3 regions of the Pseudoalteromonas sp. OANN1 genome follow, and region 3 is predicted to be linked to each of the others. Evidence: predicted binding sites of a transcription regulator. Region 3 holds the regulator's gene; each other region holds the start of a gene.

Region 1 (3,282 bases), on a different contig from region 3:
CGGCATCGGCGCCCCAATCAGTGCTGCCTTTATCGTCGTCCAAAATCCTTCTTTCCCTAAATGCTTTTGCAACAAATCTTTTGGAATAAATACATTAAGTAACCCGGCCAATATTAGGCCAAGCAGTAACCACGGGGCAGATACTAAAAATAGCTGCCAAAAATTTACTATCAGTTCATTCATCGATAGCCTCCAAGGCCGTTAAAATCGAGCAGCTCACAGCCGCTTCCTTACCGCCGCAGCATTGCTCTGCTAGCGTCGATAACGATTGTTCAAATTTTTGTAACTCAGCGATACGCGCTCTCACTAAATCTCGTTTAGTGATAGTCAGTGTTTTCACTTCTTCACAACTGTGCTGATGCTTTTCAAACTTTATCTTCAGCAAGTCTTGCACTTCTTTGAGGCTGAACCCCACTTCCTTCGCGCGAAGAATAAAGCGCATTTGCTTTTCACTTTGCTCATCAAACAACCGATACCCGCCCTCGCTCCTTGTGCAAGGGTGTAGGAGATCGTTTGCTTCATAATACCTTAACGTGTCAGTTGATACGTTAAGCCGCTTTGCCAGCTCACCAATCTTTACCACTTTACACTCCCAAGTCCTGAAGATTATCCTAGTCGACATCACAAGTATAAACCTTAGAGTTAACTCCAAAGTCAAGAAAAGGATAAAAATAATGCGAATCGTGGTATTAGACGCTAAAACCCTTGCAGGAACCGATCTTTCCCTCATTGCCAAACTAGGCACATTAACGTCTTACGACACCACATCCAGTGAGGACATCATCACACGCTGTAAAGATGCAGCAGTCATCATCACCAATAAAGTACAATTAACTGAAGAAACGATCGCGGCGTTACCGCAATTACAACTGATTTGTGTTGCGGCCACAGGCGTCAACAACATCGACTTAGCAGCCGCAAAAGCCCATCGCATTGCGGTTGCCAATGTGGCTGGTTATTCGACGCCTTCTGTCGTGCAGCACACCTTTACTATGCTTGGTAACTTAATGACAAATATTCATCGTTACCAGCAAGACTGCCATGCAGGGCTTTGGCAGCAAAGTGACATGTTTTGTCGTTTGGACTACAGCATCAATGAAATTGCAGGCAAAAACTTTGTGATCGTAGGCCATGGAACGTTAGGAGAAGCCGTTGCAAAAGTCGCACAAGCATTTGGAGCTCAGGTAATTGTTGCCGAACGTAGAGGCGTAACTGAGGTTAGAGCAGGACGAATGGCTTTTGAAGAAGCACTGCAGATTGCGGATATTGTATCGATTCACTGCCCGCTTACCGCTGAAACAGAAAACCTGATTTCAAGTGCTGAGTTCGCCCTACTTCCAAACCATGCTTATCTTATCAACACCGCAAGAGGCGGAATAGTCAATGAGCAAGCGCTGGTGGATGCACTAACTAACGAGCAAATAGCTGGTGCTGCTGTGGATGTCCTCACACAAGAGCCGGCACAAGCAAGCAACCCACTCGTTCAATACCAAGGGGAAAACTTGCTTTTAACACCGCATACGGCATGGGCAAGTAAAGAGGCCATCGAACGTTTAGTCGGCGAAATTGCCATTAATATTGAAAGTTTTGTGGCTGGGACAACGAGAAACCGAGTGGTCTAGATTATTGTTTTAGTGAGTGATATAGCCAAATGTTAGTGAAAATCATCAACTACAAACTGATTAAAAACCAACAACAAACTGATATTTATAAACTTTATTAGTTGGCAAAGAGTTTGCACCTCTGGGATAATTCAAGCAAAAAACAAATGGCTGTTTGCATTATTTGCTCAGCAACAAAATTAAAAAGGAAAACAACAATGAAAAAATTAATGTTAGTGGCTGCGCTTAGCTCTACTCTATTATCAGGCTGTATCGTTGCTGTATCCGACGGTGAAGTAGAGCATGGTTGGGCTTCTGAATACAACTCGTCTAACTGGGAACATAAACAGCGTAAAAATCGTGAGAAGATTGCCAACCTTGAAATGGGCGCGTCTTACTCATCAGTAAAAGACATGTTTGCAACCCCTGATTTTAGCGAGTTGGTGTCAAAAGACGGCGACAACTATCAAGTGCTTTACTATGCAACCAACAGCAAACACTCAGACGGCAAAGTAACAAAAGATGAGTGCACGCCATTGGTATTCAAAAACAACCAACTGGTTGGCTTTGGCGACAACGCACTAAAACAAATTCAGTAAGACCTTATTGCACCAAGGATGGTGAATAATGCGGATACGCTCTTTTCCCTGCATGTGGCTTTAGATATTTATAACGCTTTAATAAATACCGTGCTTTGCTGCTTTTGTGCAACGGCAAGGGCACTATCTGCCATTTTGATCAACTCACCAAGCTCACTACTACAGTGATTTTCAATATGAACTGCACCAATGCTAACGCTCACATGAGCACATATCGGTGAGGCAATATGGGGGATTTTTAACGCATTAACCGAGTCATGCAACGCTTCTGCTATCTCATTAATTACATCGATATTATGCTGAGTTAGCACCAACGCAAAACGAGTACCATCAAAACGGCCAATAAATAAAGAACGTCGGGTTGCGCCTTCTTCTAGCGCTTTGGCGACCTTAAATAAACAATCATCACCATGCATGTAGCCATAATGCTCATTAAACGTTTTAAAATAGTCCACCTCAACCAGCATAACGGTAAACGCACTGCCATCAGCTTTTGCGATTTCTAATGCTGATTTCATCGCTTCATCTAGATATCTACGATTGGGCAACTCCGTTAAACCATCGATAGAGGCTAGCTTTTCTAGCAGATCATTTTTCTTTTTTATTGCTAAATGGTTTTTGATTCTGGCTTTTACAATCAAAGGGTTAAAGGGTTTAGTAATATAATCCACGGCCCCTAACTCCAAACCTCGTGCTTCATCTTTAAAGCTCACACTACCGGAGATCACGACAACGGGAATACCGTAAGTGCTCGCATCCTTTTTTAGGCACTCTAAAACAGAAAACCCAGCGCCGTCAGCCATTAACACATCTAAAATAATAAGGTCTGGTTTGCTTGCTTTTAGTTCATCAATACATAACTTAGTGTCAGTGCTATGGGATAACCGATGGCCATCACCTAATGTATTACTTAGGACCATCTTATTTATTGGGTCATCATCAATAATAAAAATGTGCTCAGCTTGCTGCATCTTATGACGCTACCTTTTTAGCTCGATAAAGCACACCACCTGTGAAAGTGCATTTGTTAACACATCCAAGTCAGTGCGATTTGCTATTGTTGTGATCGTTTTGCTTTGCGT
Region 2 (3,282 bases), on a different contig from region 3:
GTTACCTTCAGCATCAGGTTTTGCGAGGTAGTCAACGGCCACACTCACACTGATCCGGCGAATAACCCCAGTTTGCTGACGTTTATGGCTAATAGTAGTATCTAATTCATAGTTACGGGTTGCTTCTTTTTGATTACTGCTTGGTGTCGCACTTTGACCATTACCGCCTTGCCCTGCAACCTCTGGGATATTTGAGTTTATAGGAGGTTGATTAGTCAGCGCACCCGGAATACCTACTGCTAAACCACCAATATTATTTTCTTCATACGTCGTTTCGCTACGAACCGCAGGTAAATCTGGGTTATAACGTTTTTGCGTTTCTTCAACTGCACTGAAGTCCATCGTTAAGTCAACCTGCGCGGTAAAGTTACCAAGACCTACAGTTGGGATCAGGATGCTATCAATTTTTTCTAGATATTCTTGTTCACGCTTACGTTCGATTTCGTACTCTTTTCTCGAGCGTGCAGCTAAAGAGTCTTGAGAACCAGAGTTGAGTAGACGACCGTTTTGATCGGTGACGGTCACGCGTGAAGGTTCCAGGCCTTGTACCGCTGATGCCACAATGTCTACGATTGAATCAACTTCTTCGCCGCCAAGCGTTTTGCCACGTTTAAGGGTAATAACTACGGTTGCAGAGGGCTTTTTCTCGCGACGTGCAAAGACGTTTTCTTTTGGAATTGCAAGCAACACTTTTGCACGGTTTACGTCTTGTAACTCTTCAATTGTTCTCGCAAGTTGTTGCTCACGACTATGTTTTAAGCGCTCTCTTTCAAGACGTTGGCTAACACCAAAACCCATATCCTGCATCAGAATATCAGTGCCAGAACTCGGAGACTGGGTAAAACCGTCACGCGCCATGCGTAGTTTTATGTCTTGATAGTCCGACTCAGCAACTAAAATGGTATTACCATCTAATTGGTATTCAATTTTCTGTTGGTCTAAAAAGTCTAACGTTTCGACGAGTTCTTCTGTTGGGTATTTACCAAGCGGACGCATATCTGGCTGGCGCGCCCAAATGATAATAAAGATTGCGATTGCTAAACAAATAGCAAGGGCAATAACCAGAGTAACCTGGCGCAACATATCAACACCGCTTAGCGCACTGAAGTAGCCTGATTTTTGCTCTTGTTGCTCATCCGATCCGCTGTCATTATTCAGCGCTGCATCGGAAAGCGTAAGATCTGTTGATTGATTAGTAGCCACGATTACTCTCCACAGTCACTCAATTAAACTGGCATGCTCATGATTTCTTTATAGGCCTCAACAAGTTTATTACGAACTTGCACTGTTGCCTCAAAAGCGACCGACGATTTTTGTTTCGCTATCATGGCTTCTGCAAGAGAAACGCTTCTGTCACCCATTTCAACAGCGGTGACTTTTTGTTTCGCTTCTTGTTGTAAGCCATGAACCGTATTAAGTGCGTCTGAGAGTAAATCGCCAAACTGAGCCGATGAAGATGCCGCCGTCTTAACCGGCTGCACTGATGGCTGTGTGTTTCTCGTCGCTTCTGCAGCCATTGCCTGCATTTCTTGAAATAGCGCTGATGATTGTACTTTCATGATGCTTTACTCAAAATAACTCTTAGTTACCTGTAATAAAGCAGAAAACGTGCCAACTTAAAATCGTTAATTTTCAGTATCTTGAAACATTTTTAGTATGTCGAAAAATTGGCAGTGCATAGAAGTAAAAACTAGGCGCCTAAGATCTGCTGATCTTTATAGGCACCTAATTAAATTTTAATTGACATATAAAGCTTAACCTGAGGTTTGGAAAAGCAATGAGCTAACTCACTCCTTTTAAGCTTAGGTATCTTAGGTTAAGCGGGTAACGCAATCCCTAAATCTCGCATTTTTGCCAGCTTATAGCGAAGTGTGCGAGGACTCATACCCAATACCTCCGCCACCTCTTTACGTTTACCATTAAACTTTGCCAGCGTATCTAAAATAATTTGGTGTTCTTTATCCTGTAACTCATCTTTATAGCTAATGATTTCATCCTCACCTAGAGAGCGCTCCATTAAAGCTGATGCTTCATGATTTAGAAGTGGTGCAGACTCAATCAAAGCCATCGGTGAGAAATTTTCGATAAAAATATCATCTTCTTGAATTTCATTACCTTGGAACAAAATCAGGGCACGTTGAATAACGTTGTCTAATTCCCTTACGTTTCCAGGCCAACTGTGCGAACTGAGCTTGCGCTTTGCACCGCTGCTTAATATAGGTGTTGGCTTGCCTGCTTTTTGCGTATGTCTTACCAACAAATGCTCGGCTAACACAGCGATATCACCTGCTCTGTCCTTCAATGGCAACCACTCTAGCGGGAAAACATTGAGGCGATAATATAAATCTTCTCTAAATACCCCATCATCCACCGCTTCTTTTAAATCGCGGTTACTGGTTGCCAACACTCTGACATCCAGTGAAATGGTTTTTCTGCTGCCTAGACGCTCAACCTCGCGCTCTTGTAACACGCGAAGTAATTTTGCTTGTAATCCCAAATCCATCTCTGTGATCTCATCAAGCAAAATCGTTCCCTTTTGTGCTTGCTCAAATTTTCCAGGGCACGCTTGAATGGCACCTGTAAACGCCCCCTTTTCGTAACCAAATAGGGTCGCTTCGAGCATATTTTCCGGGATTGCAGCGCAGTTAATTGCGATAAAAGGCTCGTCTGCTCTGTCAGATTTATCGTGAATATAACGAGCCAACACTTCTTTACCTGAACCGCTTGGCCCAAGTACCATAACGCTAGCATCCGACTTAGCTACTTTTGCGGCCAGTTCAAGTAGTTTAATACTCTTTGGATCGGCAACAATGGGGCCGTCTGTCTCTTTTTCCTTCTCAGGTAAATAACGTCCAACCATATTAAGCAATACTTCTGGCGCAAATGGCTTCGCCATATAGTCGATAGCACCCAATCTCATCGCCTCAACCGCATCATCAATGGTCGCGTATGCTGTCATCATCAATACCGGTAATTCGGGATAGTTGAGTTTAATGGTCTTTAACAAGTCAAGCCCACTCATGGCACCCATTTGCACATCACTCACCACCAAAGAAAAGGTTTCCTGCTTTAGCAATAAAACGGCTTGTTCCGCACAACTTGCTTCTACGCACTCGATATTTGAAAGCTGCAATGTATCTATGAGTGCTTCTCTTAAACCAGCATCATCTTCAACAACTAAAACTCTGTTACTCATAGCTCCTCCGCCTCAATTAGTGGTAGTACCAAGCTAAAACGCGCGCCCTTACCTTCAACATTGTCTGCCTGCGCAAACCCTTTGTG
Region 3 (3,282 bases):
GGTACGATGAACGCGACAAAAATATCGACAGGCTGCTTATCTATGGCTTCAAACTGGATCCCTTGCTCGCTAACAAGCACCATTGCAAGGATTTTATCCAAACCTTCAAGTCTACCATGAGGAATGGCAATACCTTTACCGATCCCTGTGCTGCCTAATTTCTCTCGCGCCATTAAAGCGTCTAAGATAGCATGCTGACTGGTATTTGGAATTTGGCTATGAGCCAGTTCGCTGATGTATTCTAAAATACGTTTTTTGCTATTAAAAAGGACCGCAGCTTTACTGCAGTCCTTGTTCACCAATTCACTTAATTTCATCTTAGTGTCGAGTGAGCTTCTCTTTGTGTTTAATAACTTGACGATCTAGCTTGTCGATAAGGCCATCAATTGCGGCATACATATCTTGATGCTCTGTTGATGCAAATAGCTCGCCGCCGTTTACGTGTAATGTTGCTTCTGCTTTTTGTACTAGCTTCTCGACATCAAGGATCACATGCACGTTATTGATATGATCAAAGTGCCTTTCTAGCTTCGCAAACTTGTTGGTGACATAGTCTCTTAATGAGTCAGTAATTTCTACATGGCGACCAGTTAGATTTAGTTGCATAAGCATTTTTCCTTCTTGGTTTTTACGTCTTATATCAAGCTTTTACGCTGATTTGACGGTGGAATGGCTAGGGATTCACGATATTTTGCAATCGTACGTCTCGCTACCTTAATTCCTTGCTCAGCTAAGATATCTGCAATTTTGCTGTCACTCAATGGTTTCGCGGTATTTTCTGCAGCTATCAGCTTTTTGATAAGTGCTCTAATTGCTGTAGAAGAGCACTCACCTCCATTTTCTGTACTTACATGGCTAGAGAAGAAGTACTTCAGCTCAAATATTCCCCGAGGTGTATGCATGTATTTTTGTGTTGTCACACGGGAAATTGTGGACTCATGCATCTCAACCATTTCAGCAACATCATTTAGCACCATAGGGCGCATTGCTTCGGGGCCATGTTCAAAGAATGCCTGTTGTTGTTGCACAATGCAATTGGTAACTTTTAATAAAGTATCATTTCGGCTTTCTAAGCTTTTAATAAACCACTTCGCTTCTTGTAAATGTGAGCGAATAAACTGACTATCTGTACTGGATTTCGCTGTTCTAGACATCGCAGCATAATGGTCGTTTACTTTTATTTTAGGCATAGCATCAGGATTTAGCTCTACGACCCAACGACCTTTTACTTTTTTCACCGATACGTCAGGGATCACATATTCAGGCTCTTCATGAATAATGCTTGCCGCTGGTTTTGGGTTAAGACTATGAATTAACGTCATGACCTCTTTGAGATCGGCTTCTTTAAGGCGTGTTTTCTTAGTCAAAGTTCGATAGTCACGGCTGGCAAGCAAGTCGATATGCTCTGTCAGGATCATTTTCGTTTCGGCAATCCATGGCGTATCTGGGGCGAATTGATTTAGCTGAATACACAAGCATTCTTGTAAACTACGCGCTGCGATACCGACAGGATCGAAAAGCTGAATACGTTTGAGCACGGCTTCGACTTCATCCAGCTCAATAGGCTCTTCGCTACTCTCATCATTAATGCTTTCTAAAATGTCTTCGCAAGACAGTGTTAAAATGCCTGACAGGTCGACCGCTTCAATAATCGCAATCGCAATCGCTCTATCTGTTGGACTAAATGGTGTCAGCTCAAGTTGCCACATGAGATAGTCGTGGAGAGATTCAGAGGTTTCCCCTTGATAAACATTATCGTCATCGGGAAGTGGGCCTGAGCTTGCAGCGGGCGCTGCACTCATATACTCGTCCCAAGTGACATCCATGGCGAGGTCATCGCTCACCGTGTCTTTGCTCATGGCTGTATCTGAGTCTATCTCATAGTCACTAACCTGCACTTCATCGCTTGAATCTTGATTGTCGTCAGCACTGCTCTTTTCTTGACTGTGTTGGTCAGTGTTTTCGCCGTCAGTATTATCACCTTCTTCCACTTCCAACAATGGATTGCTGTCTAATGCTTCTTGTATTTCTTGTTGCAGATCCAATGTACTAAGCTGCAGCAAGCGAATGGCTTGTTGCAGTTGTGGAGTCATTGTAAGTTGCTGCCCCATGCGCAGCTGTAATGATTGCCTCATGTATCTCTAACAATCCTTTTTAACAGTTATTAATACTACGTCTTAACTATAGCTTGAATTGTTCGCCTAGGTAGACATCTCTTACGGTTTGATCTGCCAAAACATGTTCTGGCGTGCCTGCAGCGATTAACTCACCATGTGAAACGATGTAGGCTTTTTCACATACGTCCAGTGTTTCTCTAACGTTATGATCGGTGATTAGCACACCGATACCGCGGTTTTTTAGGTGCTCTATGATTGTCTTTATATCTAACACCGAAATAGGATCAACACCAGCAAAAGGTTCATCTAACAGGATAAACTTAGGGTTAGCGGCTAAAGCGCGAGCAATTTCTACGCGTCTTCTTTCGCCTCCCGACAATGCCATGCCCTGTGAGTCGCGAATGTGTTGGATATTAAACTCATCCAGTAACTCGTTTAGTTCAGCTTCTCTTTCAACTTTAGATAAGTCTTTTCGAGTTTCTAAAATCGCCATCAAATTTTGATAGACCGTGAGTTTTCTAAAGATCGAAGACTCTTGCGGTAGATAACCAATACCAAGTCGCGCGCGGCTGTGCATTGGTAGCAAAGTGATATCTTCGTCATCAATCTGAATAAAACCTTTGTCGCTTGGTACTAACCCTACAATCATATAAAAGGTCGTGGTTTTACCTGCGCCATTCGGGCCCAATAAGCCTACAATGCTGCCAGCTTGAACACTTAAGCCAACATTTTTGACGACCTGGCGGCCTTTATAACTCTTTGCTAGACCAGTTGCTTTGAGCTCGCTCATTAATTGTTACCTTCTTCCTGCGCTTTTTTATCTTTTGCGTCTTTTTTGTCATCAACAGGAACAAGGATGGTTCTTACACGGGAATCTTCTTGGTCTGAGCGCTCAGCACTGATCAGTTGCTTTTCAATGTCATAGGTGATGACCTGAGCATTGATTTTTTGCCCAGTTTGATTGATTTCCGCATCGCCAGAAATGACTAAGGTGCCTTTCGCAACGTCGTAGCGAATTTCGTTTGCTTTGGCTTCTAGCAAATTACCATCAGGTTGACGTTCGCTGAAAATAGCTGGGCTGCCAGTTGCAACAAGCAGTTGCTTGTTAGTACCAAGCTCCGCGCGGCGATGGACTTCTAGGCGATCGGCATTTATTTTTCTGTTG

Evidence for each region. Region 3 encodes sigma-54, which starts transcription at its own class of promoters, with help from an activator protein. Its sites were predicted from a motif close to GTTGGCACGNNNNTNGNNT; they were not measured.
Region 1: the regulator sigma-54 is predicted to act here: its motif matches at 1,723-1,741, upstream of NH462_RS08970 (DUF3192 domain-containing protein).
Region 2: the regulator sigma-54 is predicted to act here: its motif matches at 1,598-1,616, upstream of fliE (flagellar hook-basal body complex protein FliE).

The regions. Positions count from the first base shown of each region.
Region 1 covers NZ_JAMXSE010000008.1:42,494-45,775, reverse strand. Annotated here, with positions in the region: gene NH462_RS08985 (SO_0444 family Cu/Zn efflux transporter) at 1-183, opposite strand, end outside; gene zntR (Zn(2+)-responsive transcriptional regulator) at 176-583, opposite strand; gene NH462_RS08975 (D-2-hydroxyacid dehydrogenase) at 675-1,622, shown strand; gene NH462_RS08970 (DUF3192 domain-containing protein) at 1,820-2,200, shown strand; gene NH462_RS08965 (diguanylate cyclase) at 2,269-3,171, opposite strand; gene NH462_RS08960 (response regulator) at 3,181-3,282, opposite strand, start outside.
Region 2 covers NZ_JAMXSE010000006.1:196,356-199,637, reverse strand. Annotated here, with positions in the region: gene fliF (flagellar basal-body MS-ring/collar protein FliF) at 1-1,206, opposite strand, end outside; gene fliE (flagellar hook-basal body complex protein FliE) at 1,227-1,559, opposite strand; gene NH462_RS07890 (sigma-54 dependent transcriptional regulator) at 1,817-3,196, opposite strand; gene NH462_RS07885 (ATP-binding protein) at 3,193-3,282, opposite strand, start outside.
Region 3 covers NZ_JAMXSE010000007.1:163,791-167,072, reverse strand. Annotated here, with positions in the region: gene ptsN (PTS IIA-like nitrogen regulatory protein PtsN) at 1-317, opposite strand, end outside; gene hpf (ribosome hibernation promoting factor) at 319-606, opposite strand; gene NH462_RS08580 (RNA polymerase factor sigma-54) at 636-2,135, opposite strand; gene lptB (LPS export ABC transporter ATP-binding protein) at 2,182-2,907, opposite strand; gene lptA (lipopolysaccharide transport periplasmic protein LptA) at 2,907-3,282, opposite strand, start outside.